2 regions of the Saccharopolyspora sp. 6V genome follow, and region 2 is predicted to be linked to the other one. Evidence: riboswitches for the same ligand, from Rfam matches in the RefSeq annotation. Region 2 holds a riboswitch; the other holds the start of a gene.

Region 1 (7,538 bases), on a different contig from region 2:
ACGGACTCCTCCGCTTCGAGCAGCGAGCTGCGCCGCCGCAGGTACTCTTCGATGCCGCCGACGAGGTCGCTGAGCTTCCCGTCGCCGAACAGGGCGACGACCCGGTCGCACACCCGCTCCACCAGGTACCGGTCGTGCGAGACGACGACGAGGGTGCCGGGCCAGCCGTCGAGGAGGTCTTCGAGCTGCTGCAGGGTGTCGATGTCCAGGTCGTTCGTCGGTTCGTCGAGCACCAGCACGTTCGGCTCGCCCATCAGCAGCCGCGCGAGCTGGAGCCTGCGGCGCTCCCCGCCGGAGAGGTCGCCGACGGGCGTCCACTGCCGCCCCTTGCCGAACCCGAAGCGCTCCCCCAGCTGGGAGGCGGTGAGCTCGTACTTGCCGAGCTGCACGCGTTCGGCCACGTCCTCGATGGCCTCCAGCACCCGCCAGTCGCCGGGCAGGTCGTGCAGTTCCTGCGTGAGGTGGGCGAGCCGCACGGTGGCGCCGACCTTGCGGGTGCCCGCGTCCGGTTCGCGTTCGCCCGCGATCAGCCGCAGCAGCGTCGTCTTGCCGGAGCCGTTCACGCCGACGACGCCGATCCGGTCGCCGGGGCCGATTCGCCAGGTCACGTCCCGCAGCAGGGTGCGGTCGGCGATCCGCAGGTCGACGTCCTCCAGCTCGACGACGGTCTTGCCGAGCCGCCGCTTCGCGAAGCTGACCAGTTCGACGGTGTCCCGCGGCGGCGGGACGTCGGAGATCAGCGCTTCGGCGGCCTCCACCCGGTAGCGCGGCTTGGAGGTGCGGGCCTTCGCACCGCGCTGCAGCCAGGCGAGTTCCTTGCGGGCCAGGTTCTGCCGCTTCTCCTCGGCCTGCTGGGCGAGCCTGCCGCGCTCGGCGCGGGCGTAGATCCAGTCGGCGTAGCCGCCTTCGTACTGCTCCACCTTGCCCTGGGTGACCTCCCAGGTGCGGTTGCAGACGGTGTCCAGGAACCAGCGGTCGTGCGTGACGATGACGAGGGCGCAGCGGCGGGCCAGCAGGTGATCGGCCAGCCAGCGCACCCCTTCCACGTCGAGGTGGTTCGTCGGCTCGTCCAGCACCAGCAGGTCGAGGTCGCGCACCAGCGCGGCGGCCAGCGCGACCCGGCGGCGCTCCCCGCCGGAGAAGTCGGCGACGGGCGTGTCCAGCCCGAGCCGGGTCATGCCGAGCCCGGTGAGCACCGAGCGGACCCGCGCGTCGGCGGCCCACTCGTGCTCGGCGGTGAACCCGTGCGGGTCGAGCACGGCGTTGCGCACGGTCGACCCGGGCGGGAGTTCGGTGCGCTGGGTGACGACGGCCATCCGCAGGTCGCGGGACTGGCTGACGCGGCCGGAGTCGGGTTCTTCGGCACCGGAGAGCACTTCCAGCAGCGTGGTCTTGCCGCCGCCGTTGAGGCCGACGACCCCGATGCGTTCGCCTTCGTCGACGCCGAGGGACACGCCGTCCAGCAGCGGTCGCACTCCGTAGCTCTTGCTCACCGATTCGAGGTTGATCAGGTTCGCCATCGGGGGTGTGGATCTCCAGAGGAACGTGGGGGGTGGGTCAGGCGTGGACCTGCGGCGGAGTGGGCCGGTCGGCGCGGTCGTCACCGACGATCCGCGCGCCGGGCACCGGGCCCTGCGCGACCCGCACGGTGCGGCACACGCCCGCGCCGGACAGCTCGGCGGCCACCCGGACCGCGGCGTCGTCGTCGGTGCACAGGAACGCGCAGGTCGGGCCGGAGCCGGACACGATCCCGGCGAGCGCGCCCGCTTCCACGCCGGCGCGCAGCGTGCGGCGCAGGTTCGGCCGCAGCGACACCGCCGCGGACTGCAGGTCGTTGCCCAGCAGCAGCGCCAGCTGCCGCGGGTCGCCGGAGGCCAGCGCCTCCAGCAGCGGTTCCACCTCGCCGACGCGGTGCGGGCCGGTGTCGCCGCGCAGCCGGTCCAGCTCGGCGTACACGCCGGGGGTCTCCAGGCCGCGCCGGTCCAGCGCGATCACCCAGTGGAAGGTGTGCCGGGCCAGCACCGGGACCAGCCGCTCGCCGCGACCGGTGCCGAGCGCGGTCCCGCCCAGCAGCGAGAACGGCACGTCGCTGCCGATCTTCGCGGCGAGGTCGGCGAGGTCGTCCCGGCCGATCTCCAGCCGCCACAGCGCGTTCACGGCCAGCAGCGCGGCGGCCGCGTCGGCGCTGCCGCCCGCCATGCCGCCCGCTACGGGGATGCCCTTGCGGATCGTGAGCTGCACGCCCGGTTCCTCCGGGTCGCGGCCGGAGTGCTCGGCGAGCAGCTGCACCGCCCGCCACGCCAGGTTGCTCGGCCCGGTCGGGACCGAGTCGGCGCCTTCGCCGTGCACCTCGATGCCGGGCTCGTCGGCGGTGCGCACCGTCACCTCGTCGGTGAGCGAGAGCGCTTGGAAGACGGTGACCAGCTCGTGGTAGCCGTCCGGGCGGGTATCGCCGACCGACAGGTGCAGGTTCACCTTGGCCGGGACACGCACGGTGATGGGGGTGGGTACCACGGAGAGCACCCCTAGAGCGTACGTGTCCGCGCGACTCGCGTGCCGCCCCAGCACCCGACTTCACAGCGGAACCTCCGCGCACCCGGCCGGAATTCCCGGTCGGGCGATGGCACCGCCACCAGGTGGATCTTCGTCCAGCCCGGCCCGGACGCACCGCGGCCCCCCCGCTGCCACGAGGGGCCCCCCGGTCCGGGATCGATCAGGAAGCGGGGATCACCGAGATGCCGCCGTAGGTCTTGTTGATGAAGTCCTCGACCTCCGGCGAGCGCAGCAGCTCGGCCAGCTTCTGCACCCGCGGGTCCTTCGCCATCTCGGGCGAGGCGACGAGACCGTTGGCGTACGGGTTGTTCTCCGCGCTCTCCACCGCGATCGGATCCTTCAGCCCGGCTTTGAGCGCGTAGTTGCCGTTCACGATGGCCGCGTCGGCGTCATCGACCGAGCGGGGCAGCTGGTCGCTGGAGAGCTCCTGGAACTGGATGTTCTTCGGGTTCTCCGCCACGTCGCGCACCCCGGCGCCCTGCTCGGCGCCCGGCTTCAGCTTGAGGACACCGTTGGCCTGCAGCAGTTCCAGGCTGCGGGTCTGGTTCGACGGGTCGTTGGGCAGCGCGATCCGCGCGCCGTTCGGCAGCTCCTGGAGGGAGCGGACCTTCTTGGAGTAGACCGACAGCGGTTCGAGGTGCACCGTCTGCACCCATTCGAACTCGCCGCCGCGCTGCGCCTGGTACTCCGCCAGGTACGGCTTGTGCTGGTAGTAGTTCGCGTCCAGCTCGCCGTTGGCGACGGCCTCGTTGGGCCGGTTGTAGTCGTCGAACTTCTCGATCTCGATCTCGATGCCTGCCTTCTCGGCCAGGTCGTCCTTGACGAACTGCAGGATCTCGCCGTGCGGCTGCGGGCTGACGCCGATGGTCAGCGGGGCCTCGGGGTCCTGCGCGGCGGGCGTGCCGGAGCCGCCGCAACCTGCGAGCGCCAGCGTCGCGGCGGTGAGCACCACGGCCAGGGAGCGAAAACGCATCGATCGCGTCCTTTCTGGAGGGCCGGCCGGTGACGCGCACCGGCGGCCGGCGGGGATCGCACGTCCCCGTCGTCGGAGTGTTCCTGGTGAGCTGCGGGCCTAGCCGGTCGCGCTGCGGCGGCGGTCCACTGCTTTGGCGGTGATGTCGGTGAGCAGCTGCATGGCGAAGGCCAGCACGGCCAGCACCGCCACCGATCCGTACAGCACGCGCTCGTCGTACGCCTGGTAGCCGTCCTGGATGGCGGTGGTCCCGAGACCTCCGCCGCCGATGGCGCCGGCCATCGCCGCGTAGCCGATGAGCGCGACGGCGGTGACGCCGACGGCCCCGACCAGCGCGGCGCGGGCCTCGCCGAGCAGCACGGTCCACACGATCCGCCACCGGCTCGACCCGGTGGTGATCGCGGCTTCGACGACGGTGAAGCTCACCTCCCGCAACGCGTTCTGCGTCAGCCGCGCGAAGAACGGCACCGCGCCGACGACCAGCGGGACGATCACCGCGGTGCTGCCGATGGACGTGCCCACCAACAACCTGGTGAAGGAGGCCAGCACCACCAGCAGCACCACGAACGGCACGGACCGCACCACGTCGACGACCACACCGAGGATCCGGTGCAGCGTCGGACGCGGGTTGAGCCCGACCGGAGAACTCAGGTGCAGGAACACGCCGAGCGGCAGTCCACCGAGGACCGCCAGCACGGTCGCCACCAGCACCATGTAGAGCGTTTCGACGGTGGCACCGCCGAGCAGCTCCGCTACTTCCGCCCAGGGGGTCGGATCACTCACGCCGCGACTCCATCAACACTGACCGGGGTGCGCCGCACGTGCGCGTCCCGGTCGACCATCCACTTCAGGGCCGACTCGGACCGCTCGCCGGTGAGTCCGATGCGGAACTTCGCCACCGGGGTGTCCCCGAGCCGGGTGAGCCCGCCGCCGAGGATGGACAGCTCCACCCCGAAGCGGGCGGCCGCCTCCGGCAGCAGCGCCCCGACGGCGGCGAAGCCGACGAGGACCACTTCGGCGACCACGTCGTGCCGCACTCCGGGCACGGCGGGCGCCTGGTCGGTCTCGGGCAGCAGGCTGGTGCTGACCCGGCTGCCGGGTTCGGCGACGAGGTCGAGCACCTTGCCGTGCTCCACGACGCGCCCGCCTTCGAGCACGGCCACGTCGTCGGCGATGCGCCGCACCACGGCCATGTCGTGGGTGACCACCAGGACGGTGACGCCCAGTTCAGAACGCGCCCGGTCCAGCACGGTCAGCACCGAGTCGGTCGTGCCCGGGTCCAGCGCCGAGGTCGGTTCGTCGGCCAGCAGCACCGAGGGCTTGGCGGCCAGCGCGCGGGCGACCGCGATGCGCTGCCGCTGCCCGCCGGAGAGCCGGTCCGGGTAGGTCGGCGCCTTGTCGGTGAGCCCCACCAGGTCGAGCAGTTCGGCGACGCGGCTGCGGCGCTGCGGTGCGGGCATCCCGGCGGCTTCGAGCGGGAGCGCCACGTTGCCCGCGGCGGTCCGCTGCCGCAGCAGCGAGTCGCCCTGCGGCACGACGCCGATGTGGCGGCGGGCGGCGCGCAGCGCGGCGCCTTCGAGGGCCACGAGGTCGGTGCCGTCGACCCGGATGGCACCGCGGTCCGGCTTCTCCAGCAGGGCGATGCACCGGGCGAGGGTGGACTTGCCCGCGCCGCTGGGGCCGACGACGCCGAGCACGGCGCCCGCGGGGACCTCCAGGGACACGTCGTCGAGGGCGACGACGTCGGACCGGCTCGACTGGTCGTGCCGGAAGGACTTGGTGAGGTTCTCGACTGTGATCACGATCGCTCCGCATCAGCTCACGCCGGCCTGCGGGCATGCCGCGGCCGGGCGGGGAGGAACAGAAGGGCCTGGTGGGGCGGTGACGACTGGGGTCGTCAGCCGGCGAGGCGACAGGCCGTCGTGGTGCGGCGTCCGTGATCGATGACCCGGCGCTGGGTCAAGGCGAGGCCGTGCGGACCGGATCCGACGCGAGCGCGACCGCCGCGGGCCTGCCGGCGGCTGGTCCGGGGCGCACGTTCACCTGCGAGCAGAGTTTCAGACACCACAACTCCATCGACCCTGGCGTTAGCACCTGCTCCGGTGGAGTGGTTGCTGCGGCGTCGTGGAGCCAGGTCTCTCAGCCGCTCGGGATGGATTTCCCGCATAGTAGAACGCAGCGGTGTCGACGGGCGCAAGCCAAAACCCGTCACTATGTGGAATCGTTTGACAAATCACATCCCCCTGTTGAGCAGGGGGCATGGCCCGCCGTGAATATTCCGGTGACCTTATGTGATCAACACTACGGTTTTCCCTCCGGACGGACCAACGAAGTCCCGAAGGGAGGCGACGCAGCGGAACGTCAGCGCGCCGGTTCTCCGGCGGCCTCGGCCACCCGGGCGAAATCGGCCACGGTGAGCTGCTCGCCCCGCGCCGCCGGATCCACCCCCGCCGCCCGCAGCACCTCTTCGGCGCGCGCCGCCGACCCGGCCCAGCCCGACAGCGCCGCCCGCAGCGTCTTGCGCCGCTGCGCGAACGCCGCGTCCACCGCCGCGAACACCTGCGCCCGCGGCGCCGCCGACGGCGGATCGACCCGGGAGAACGCCACCAGCCCGGAATCGACGTTCGGCACCGGCCAGAACACGTTGCGCGGCACCGGCCCGGCGCGCCGGACGTCGGCGTACCACGCGGCCTTCACGCTCGGCACCCCGTAGGTGCGACCACCCGGTTTCGCGGCCAGCCGGTCGGCGACCTCGGACTGCACCATCACCAGCCCGGTGCGCAGCGACGGCAGCTCCGCCAGCAGGTGCAGCACCACCGGCACCGCCACGTTGTACGGCAGGTTCGCCACCAGCGCGGTCGGCCGCGGCTCGGCGAAGTCGGCGGCCCGCACCCGCAGCGCGTCGGCGGGCAGCACCCGCAACCGGTCGCACAGCTCGGGGGCGAACTCGGCGGCGGTGCGCGGCAACCGCTCGGCGAGCACCGGATCGATCTCCACGGCCACCACCCCGGCGGCCTCCGGCAGCAACGCCAAGGTCAGCGAGCCCAGCCCGGGCCCGACCTCCAGCACCACGTCCTCGGCGGTGAGCTCGGCCGCGCCGACGATGCGGCGCACCGTGTTCGAGTCGTGCACGAAGTTCTGGCCCAGCCGTTTCGTCGGCCGGATCCCGAGTTCCCCCGCCAGCCGGCGAACATCGGCCGGCCCGAGCAACCGCGCCTGGTTCGCGTGCTGTTCCACGAGGTCAAAGCTACCCGCGCCCGCTTCCCGCACCGCGCCCGCCCTCCCCCGCGCTGATCAGGACCGCACCGAGCAGGCCCGGGAACGCGAACGAGCGGGCACCGGCACGAGGCCGATGACCGGTCGAAGAACGCGGGAGCCGGGAACCGTCCCGGCGCGGCTCAGCTCAGGCCGAGCTTCGAGGAGCAGCCCGGCCAGGCGCCGTAGCTGCCGCCGCGGGCGTCGCGCACCTTCGTGGCGACCGAGATCTGCTGTTCCCGGCTGGCCTGGTGCGGGTAGGCCGCGTACTGGTCGCCGCCGTAGGCGTCCCAGGTGCTCTTGTCGAACTGGAGACCGCCGTAGTAGCCGTTGCCGCTGTTGATCGACCAGTTGCCGCCGGCCTCGCACTGCACCAGCTTGTCCCAGACGGCGCTGTTCGGCGGCTGCTTGGTGCCGACGCGGACGACCTTCTCGGTCGGCTCCTTGGTGATCTTCTCGCCGACCGCTTCGCGACCGGTCTCCTCGCCGTTGCGGGTGCTCACCCGGGTGAAGACGATCTTCTCGCCGGGCGTGCCCGGGTTCTCGACCTTCTCCTCGCCCTTGAGCATGGAGTCGTCTTCGATCTCCTTGACCGGCGGCTCGATCGGCACCGTCACGTTGATCACGGTGCTGCCGGTGCGGTCGATCTGCACCGTGGCACCGCTGGTGATCTTCTGGTCGCCGCCGGGGGTGATGTGGTCTTCCGGCCCGAGCTGGAGGTTCTGCTCCTGCACCAGCTCGTCGACGGTCACCGCGG
Region 2 (7,538 bases):
GGTTGCGGCGGCGGAGGGAAGCGAGCTCACCGCCGCGGCAACCGGTCTCCGCGGGCGAGGCGGGGCAGGACCCGGCGGCACCGGCCGGCGAGGTCGACGTCGACGAGGAACCGGACGAGGAGGACACCGATGCGGCGGACGCGCTGCTGGTGTCCGAATCGGACGACGAAGTCGTGGTCGTCGACGAACGTCCCCGGTACCACTTGGCGAGCTGCGACTGGCTCGGCGAGCGCGAGGTGCAGGGGCTGCCGGTGAAGGAGGCCCGGGAACTGGGCTTCACGGCCTGCTCCCGCTGCACCCCGGACGCGGTGCTGGCGGGACAGGCGCGCGCCGCGCGCTAGCAGGACCGCCGGGAACGCGGATCCGCCGCGGAGCGCTCAGGGCCCTGGGCGCGGACCGCGGTGGCCGCGGAAAACCGGTGGCGTCGAATGGTTATGCTGAATGCGGGCTGGTCGCCGGGGAGCGACCGGCCCGCATCGGCGTTGATCCGGCCATCACCGGGGAGCCTCCGGAAGAACGGGCGCAGTGCTCCAGCGGGAGCAGCGCCCCAGTAGAACCGGACGGGTCCGGCCCGTGACAGCCGGCAACGAGTGGCCGTCGCGTTCTGCGGCGGCAAGCGGGGTGGTACCGCGGGACGCGGGCGGCCGGACCGGTCGCGCGCCGTGTCGTCCCCGTGTGGGCATCGAGTCCGGATGCCCGTGCGGCTGCTGACGACACACCGGCGAGGAGAACACCCGCGATGGCTTACCCGAAGGTCCGATTCGGCGGAACGGCCGCCCCGGAGGGCGCGGATCGAGAGGCCCCCCAGGAGCGCGGGGTGGCCGCGCAACCGTCGTTCCCGCAGGTCGAGCGGGAAGTGCTGGACTTCTGGTCCGCGGACGGGACGTTCCGGGAGAGCGTGCAGGCCAGGGACGCGGGCGTCAACGGCTCGAACGAGTTCGTCTTCTACGACGGGCCGCCGTTCGCCAACGGCCTGCCGCACTACGGCCACCTGCTCACCGGGTACGTCAAGGACGCGGTGCCGCGCTACCAGACGATGCGCGGCCGCCGGGTGGAGCGCCGCTTCGGCTGGGACTGCCACGGGTTGCCCGCCGAGGTGCAGGCGGAGAAGCAGCTCGGCATCACCTCGAAGTCCGAGATCGAGTCGATGGGCGTCGCCGAGTTCAACGACGCCTGCCGCGCCTCGGTGCTGCGCTACACGCGGGAGTGGGAGGACTACGTCACCCGCCAGGCCCGCTGGGTGGACTTCGAGAACGACTACAAGACGCTCGACGTGGACTACATGGAGAGCGTCATGTGGGCGTTCAAGACCTTGTGGGACAAGGGCTTGGTCTACGAGGGCTTCCGGGTGCTCTGGTACTGCTGGCGCTGCGAGACGCCGCTGTCCAACACCGAGACGCGGATGGACGACACCTACCGGCAGCGGCAGGACCCGGCGGTGACGGTGGGCCTGCGGCTCGTCGCGCCGGGCAAGGCGTTCGACGGGGCGCTGGCCCTGGTCTGGACGACGACCCCGTGGACGTTGCCGTCGAACCTCGCGGCCGCGGTGCACCCCGAGGTGGACTACGTGCTGGTGGAGCCCGGCCAGGGCGGGGAGCGCTACGTGCTCGCCGAGGCCCGGCTGGGCGCGTACGCGCGGGAGCTCGGCGAGGACGTCGCCGACCGCGTCGTCGCCCGGTTCACCGGCGCCGAGCTGATCGGCACGAGCTACCGGCCGCCGTTCGACTTCTTCGCCGGGCGACCCAACGCCCACCAGGTGCTGCCCGCCGACTACGTCACCACCGAGGACGGCACCGGTGTCGTGCACATCGCGCCCGCCTTCGGTGAGGAGGACAAGGCCGTCACCGACGCGCACGACATCGAACCGGTCGTCCCGGTCGACGCGCGGGGCCGGTTCACCGCCGAGGTCGCGCCGTACGAGGGCCAGCAGGTCTTCGAGGCGAACAAGCAGATCATCCGGGATCTCAAGGAAGCCGGGCTGCTGCTGCGGCACGAGACCTACGACCACCCGTACCCGCACTGCTGGCGCTGCGACAACGCGCTGATCCAGCGGGCCCTGTCGTCCTGGTTCGTGGCCGTCACCCGGTTCCGGGACCGCATGGTCGAGCTCAACCAGCAGATCAACTGGGTGCCGGGGCACATCCGGGACGGCCAGTTCGGCAAGTGGCTGTCCAACGCCCGCGACTGGAACATCTCGCGGAACCGGTTCTGGGGTTCGCCGATCCCGGTGTGGACCTCGGACGACCCGGCGTACCCGCGCACCGACGTGTACGGCTCGCTGGACGAGCTGGAGCGCGACTTCGGGGTACGGCCCGCCGACCTGCACCGCCCGAACATCGACGAGCTGACCCGGCCGAACCCGGACGACCCGACCGGCGCGTCCACGATGCGGCGGGTGCCGGAGGTGCTGGACTGCTGGTTCGAGTCCGGGGCGATGCCGTTCGCGCAGGTCCACTACCCGTTCGAGAACTCCGACTGGTTCGAGCACCACTACCCGGGCGACTTCATCGTCGAGTACAACGGCCAGTCCCGCGGCTGGTTCTACCTGCTGCACGTGCTGGCCACCGCGCTGTTCGACCGGCCCGCGTTCTCCAACGTGGTCGCGCACGGCATCGTGCTCGGCGACGACGGCATGAAGATGTCGAAGTCGAAGAACAACTACCCGGACGTGAACGAGGTCTTCGACCGCGACGGTTCGGACGCGATGCGCTGGTTCCTGATGGCGAGCCCGATCCTGCGCGGCGGAGACCTGGTGGTCACCGAGCGCGGCATCCGGGACGCGGTGCGCCAGGCGGTGCTGCCGCTGTGGAACTCCTGGTACTTCCTGGCGTTGTACGCCAACGCCGAAGGAGTCGAGGGCCGGTTCCGGGTGGACAGCGAGCACGTGCTGGACCGCTACGTGCTCGCCAAGGCGCACGAGCTGGTCGGCGACGTGCAGGCCGCGATGGACGTGTTCGACCCGGCCGGGGCGTGCGCCGCTGTCCGCGACTTCCTGGAGGTGCTGACCAACTGGTACGTGCGCCGCTCCCGGGACCGGTTCTGGGCCGGGGACGCCGACGCCATCGACACCCTGCACACCGTGCTGGAGGTGACCTGCCGGGTGGTGGCGCCGCTGCTGCCGCTGACCGCGGAAGCGGTGTGGCGCGGGCTCACCGGCGGCCGCTCGGTACACCTGTCGGACTGGCCGCTGGTCGACGAGCTGCCTGCCGACGCGGCGCTGGTCTCCGCGATGGACCGGGTGCGGCAGGTGTGCTCCTCGGCGCTGGCGCTGCGGAAGTCGAACTCGCGCCGCGTCCGGCTGCCGCTGGCGAAGCTGGTCGTGGCCATGCCGGAGGCCGAGTCGCTGCGGCCGTTCGTCGACCTGGTCCGGGACGAGGTGAACGTCAAGGAGGTCGAGCTGACCACCGACGTCGCCGCGCACGGCCGGTTCGAGATCGCCGTGAACGCCCGCGCCGCCGGACCTCGGCTGGGCAAGGACGTGCAGCGGGTGATCAAGGCCGTGAAGTCCGGTGACTGGACCCGCAACGCGGCCGGGGCCGTGGTCGCCGACGGCACCGAACTGCAGGAGGGCGAGTTCACCGAGCGGCTGGTGTCCACCGACTCCGGTGCCGCGGCCGCGTTGCCGGGCGGCGCCGGGATGGTGGTGCTGGACTGCGACGTCACCCCGGAGCTGGCCGCCGAAGGCGTGGCCCGCGACCTGGTGCGCGTCGTGCAGCAGGCGCGCCGGGACGCCGGTTTCGAGATCTCCGACCGCATCCGCGTCGAGGTCTCCGCGCCGGCCGAGGTGCTGGCCGCCGTGGACGCGCACCGCGAGTTCATCGCCGCCGAAACGCTCGCCGACGCCGTGTCCGAGGGCGCGGCCGCGGGTGGTTCCGCGGGCAGCGTCGGGGACGGCGTGGACGTCTCGGTCGCCGTCGAACGGGTCTGATCGGTCGCCGCCGGGCGGGTCCGCGGGAACCACCGCGGATCCGCCCGGACGGGCGTGGCGCACCTCCCACTTCGCACGGGGTGGTTGCGCGCGGCGGGGGCGATCCCTAGTCTTCTCCGTCGAAGGTCATGAGTGCCAGCGGGAAACCCCGGTTTGCTGGCCGGCAACCCTCCTACCGCGGTGGGGTGCCCCGGGTGAGGACCTGGCCGATCGCGCAGGGCGATCGGCAAGCGCGGGCCCCGAATGCTCCGGGCCCGGTGAGGCCCTAGGAGGCATCGTGTCGTCAGCCGTCCGCTCCGCCACCGGCGAGATCGCCGAAACCCCGATCTGGTCCGTCGTGGACTCCGTTCCCGCGGTCCCCGCGGTCGTCGGCGCGCAGCTGCGGGTTCCGCTGGTCACCGGCGGTTCCGCCGAGTACGCCAACCTGGACCACGGGGCCAGCGCGCCTTGCCTGAACGCGGTGCGCGACGCCGTGAACGAGCTGCTGCCCTGGTACGCCAGCGTGCACCGCGGCGCCGGGTTCGCCTCCCAGGTGTGCACCCGGGTCTACGAGGGGGCGCGGGAGACGCTGCGCCGGTTCGTCGGCGCCCGCCGCACCGATTCGGTGATCTTCACCCGGAACACCACCGACGCGCTGAACCTGCTGGCCGCCGCGCTTCCCGCGGACACCTCGGTGGTCGTGTTCGACACCGAGCACCACGCGGCGCTGCTGCCGTGGGCGGGGGAGCGGGTGCACCACCTCGGCATCCCGGAGAGCCCGCAGGAGGCGGTGCGACTGCTCGACGCCGCGCTCGCCGAGTGCGCCGACGGGCCGAAGCTGGCCGTGCTCACCGGGGCGTCCAACGTGACCGGCGAGCTGTGGCCGGTCGCCGAGCTCGCCCGCGTCGCCCGCGAGCACGGCGCCCGCACCGTGCTCGACGCCGCCCAGCTCGCCCCGCACCGCCCGGTGCGCATCGCCGACCTCGGCGTGGACCACGCCGTGCTGTCCGGGCACAAGCTCTACGCCCCGTTCGGCGCGGGAGCGCTCATCGGCCGCGACGACTGGCTGGACCGGGCCGAGCCGTACCTGGCCGGCGGCGGCGCCACCCGATCGGTCCCCGACGCGGGCGAGATCGACTGGAACACCGGTCCGGAGCGGCACGAGGCCGGTTCGCCGAACACCGTCGGGGTGCACGCGCTCGCCAAGGCCTGCGAGGTGCTCGCCGAGCACGCCGAGGCGATCGAGGGGCACGAGGACCTGCTGCTGCGCAGGCTCCGCGCCGGGCTCGCCACCGTTCCCGGGCTGCGCGAGCTGGGTCTGTTCGGCCCCGAGCACGACCGGGTCGGCGTGGTCAGCTTCACCGTGGACGGCCAGGACCCCGGGCTGCTGGCGGCGGCGCTGTCCGCGGAGCACGGCATCGGCGTGCGGGACGGGCTGTTCTGCGCGCACCGGGCCGTGCGGCACCTGCTGGCGGGCACCGACGCGCAGCGCGCCGTGCGGATCAGCCTCGGTCTCGGCACCACCGTCGAGCACGTGGACCGGATCGTCACCGCGCTGCGCGGGCTCGTCGCCCACGGTCCGCAGTGGAGCTACGAACTCGACGGCGGCCGCTGGGTTCCCGTCGACGACCCGCGCGAGTTCCCCGCCGCGTTGGCGTGAGCCGCTGCGAACGACCGATCGGCGGTCGGGGAGAATGGGCCGGGTGAACACCGAGCAGTCCGACTCCGAGCAGCCCGGATCGAACCCCGCCACCGGCGAGGGCTCGTCCTCAGAACCGGAAGCGCGACCCGCCGCGAGCGGGGACGGCGGTACCGCCGCGAGCGAGCCGGACCCGGGTTCGGACGGCGACGGTTCGACCGCGGTCGGGGCGGCCGGTGGCCGTGCCTCGCGGAAGCTGCTGGCGCTGCTGTTCGGGGTGGCCGCGCTGCTGCTCGCCGCGGACGTGGTGACCAAGATCGCCGCGGTCGCGCGGCTCGACGGGCAGCCGCCGCTGGAACTGTTCGGCGGGGCGGTGTACCTGGTGCTGGTGCGCAACCCGGGGGCGGCGTTCTCGCTGGCCACCGGCATGACCTGGCTGCTGGCGCTGCTGGCGATCGTCGTGGTCGGCGTCATCGTGTGGCTGGCGCCGAAGCTGCGCTCCACCGGGTGGGCCGTCGGGCTCGGCCTGGTGCTGGGCGGGGCGTGCGGGAACCTGGTCGACCGGTTGTTCCGGGAGCCCGGGCCGTTGCGCGGCCACGTCGTGGACTTCGTGTCGCTGTTCGCGCCGGACGGCAGCGTGTGGCCGGTGTTCAACGTCGCCGACTCGTCCATCGTGTGCGGCGGGATCCTCGTGGTGCTGCTGTCGCTGCTCGGCCGCGACTACGACGGCACCGTGCACACCCGGAAGAAGCGCGAGGACCGGGCATGAGCGATCTGCGGATGCTCCCGGTCCCCGACGGCCTCGAAGGGATGCGGGTCGACGCGGGCCTGGCGAAGTTGCTCGGGTTGTCCCGGAACACGGTGGCGGGGCTCGCCGAATCCGGTGAGGTGCTGCTCGACGGCGCTCCCGTCGGCAAGTCGGACCGGCTGATCGCGGGCGGGCTGGTGGAAGTGACGCTGCCCGACGCGCGGCCCGAACCGGAAGTGGTCGCGGTGCCCGTGGAGGGCCTGCGGATCCTGCACCAGGACGACGACATCGTCGTGGTCGACAAGCCCATCGGCGTCGCCGTGCACCCCAGCCCCGGTTGGGAGGGCCCCACCGTGATCGGCGGGCTCGCCGCCGCGGGCGTGCGCATCGCGACCTCGGGCGCCGCGGAGCGCCAGGGCGTGGTGCACCGGCTCGACGCGGGCACCACCGGCGTCATGGTCGCCGCGAAGAGCGAACACGCCTACACCGCGCTGAAGCGGGCGTTCAAGGAGCGCACCGTGGAGAAGCGCTACCACGCGCTGGTGCAGGGCCACCCCGATCCGAGCAGCGGCACCATCGACGCGCCGATCGACCGCCACCCCAAGCACGACTACAAGTTCGCCGTGGTCAGCGGAGGCAAGCCCAGCATCACCCACTACGAGACGGTGGAGGCGTTCCGCGCCGCGTCCCTGGTGGACGTGAAGCTGGAGACCGGGCGCACGCACCAGATCCGGGTGCACTTCTCCGCGGTCCGGCACCCGTGCGCGGGCGACCTCACCTACGGCGCGGATCCGGTGCTGGCGCGGCGGTTGCAGCTCGGCAGGCAGTGGCTGCACGCGCGGATGCTCGGCTTCGAGCACCCCGCCGACGGGCAGTGGGTGACGTTCACCAGCGACTACCCGGACGACCTGCAGCGCGCCCTGGACACCCTCCGCGAACAGGACTCCTGAGCCGCCGGCCGCCCGCTCCCGCCGCCGGGACGCGCGTTGCGGCGATCGTCGTCCGGACGGGTCCAGCCGGTCGCGTAGCGTGGTCGTGCTGATCCAGGAACAGCGGGGGGAGTGGCCGATGACCCAGGCCGGAGCGAGCGGGACGTTCGACGGGCGTCGCGCGGAGTTCACCGACGACACGCCGACGCCGCCGGCGGGTCTGCCGCTGGGCGGTGCACCGCCGTCCGCGTCCGCGCGGCGGGACGAGCGCGCGGAGGTCGAGGAGCGGTGGCCCACCACCGACGCGGAGCGGAC

The links. A riboswitch is a leader RNA that binds a small molecule or an ion and turns the genes downstream of it on or off. The one in region 2 is predicted to bind S-adenosylmethionine.
Region 1: another riboswitch for S-adenosylmethionine. It lies ahead of LCD35_RS06135 (methionine ABC transporter ATP-binding protein); the one in region 2 lies ahead of LCD35_RS15795 (aminotransferase class V-fold PLP-dependent enzyme).

What each region holds. Positions count from the first base shown of each region.
Region 1 is NZ_JAIUKB010000026.1:38,613-46,150, forward strand. It holds gene LCD35_RS06115 (ABC-F family ATP-binding cassette domain-containing protein) at 1-1,520, opposite strand, end outside; gene LCD35_RS06120 (4-(cytidine 5'-diphospho)-2-C-methyl-D-erythritol kinase) at 1,558-2,514, opposite strand; gene LCD35_RS06125 (MetQ/NlpA family ABC transporter substrate-binding protein) at 2,714-3,526, opposite strand; gene LCD35_RS06130 (methionine ABC transporter permease) at 3,626-4,309, opposite strand; gene LCD35_RS06135 (methionine ABC transporter ATP-binding protein) at 4,306-5,328, opposite strand; SAM riboswitch class I at 5,596-5,685, opposite strand; gene rsmA (16S rRNA (adenine(1518)-N(6)/adenine(1519)-N(6))-dimethyltransferase RsmA) at 5,888-6,763, opposite strand; gene LCD35_RS06145 (transglycosylase family protein) at 6,925-7,538, opposite strand, start outside.
Region 2 is NZ_JAIUKB010000074.1:19,046-26,583, reverse strand. It holds gene LCD35_RS15805 (hypothetical protein) at 1-341, shown strand, start outside; gene ileS (isoleucine--tRNA ligase) at 740-3,928, shown strand; SAM riboswitch class IV at 4,053-4,167, shown strand; gene LCD35_RS15795 (aminotransferase class V-fold PLP-dependent enzyme) at 4,239-5,567, shown strand; gene lspA (signal peptidase II) at 5,602-6,315, shown strand; gene LCD35_RS15785 (RluA family pseudouridine synthase) at 6,327-7,244, shown strand; gene LCD35_RS15780 (hypothetical protein) at 7,363-7,538, shown strand, end outside.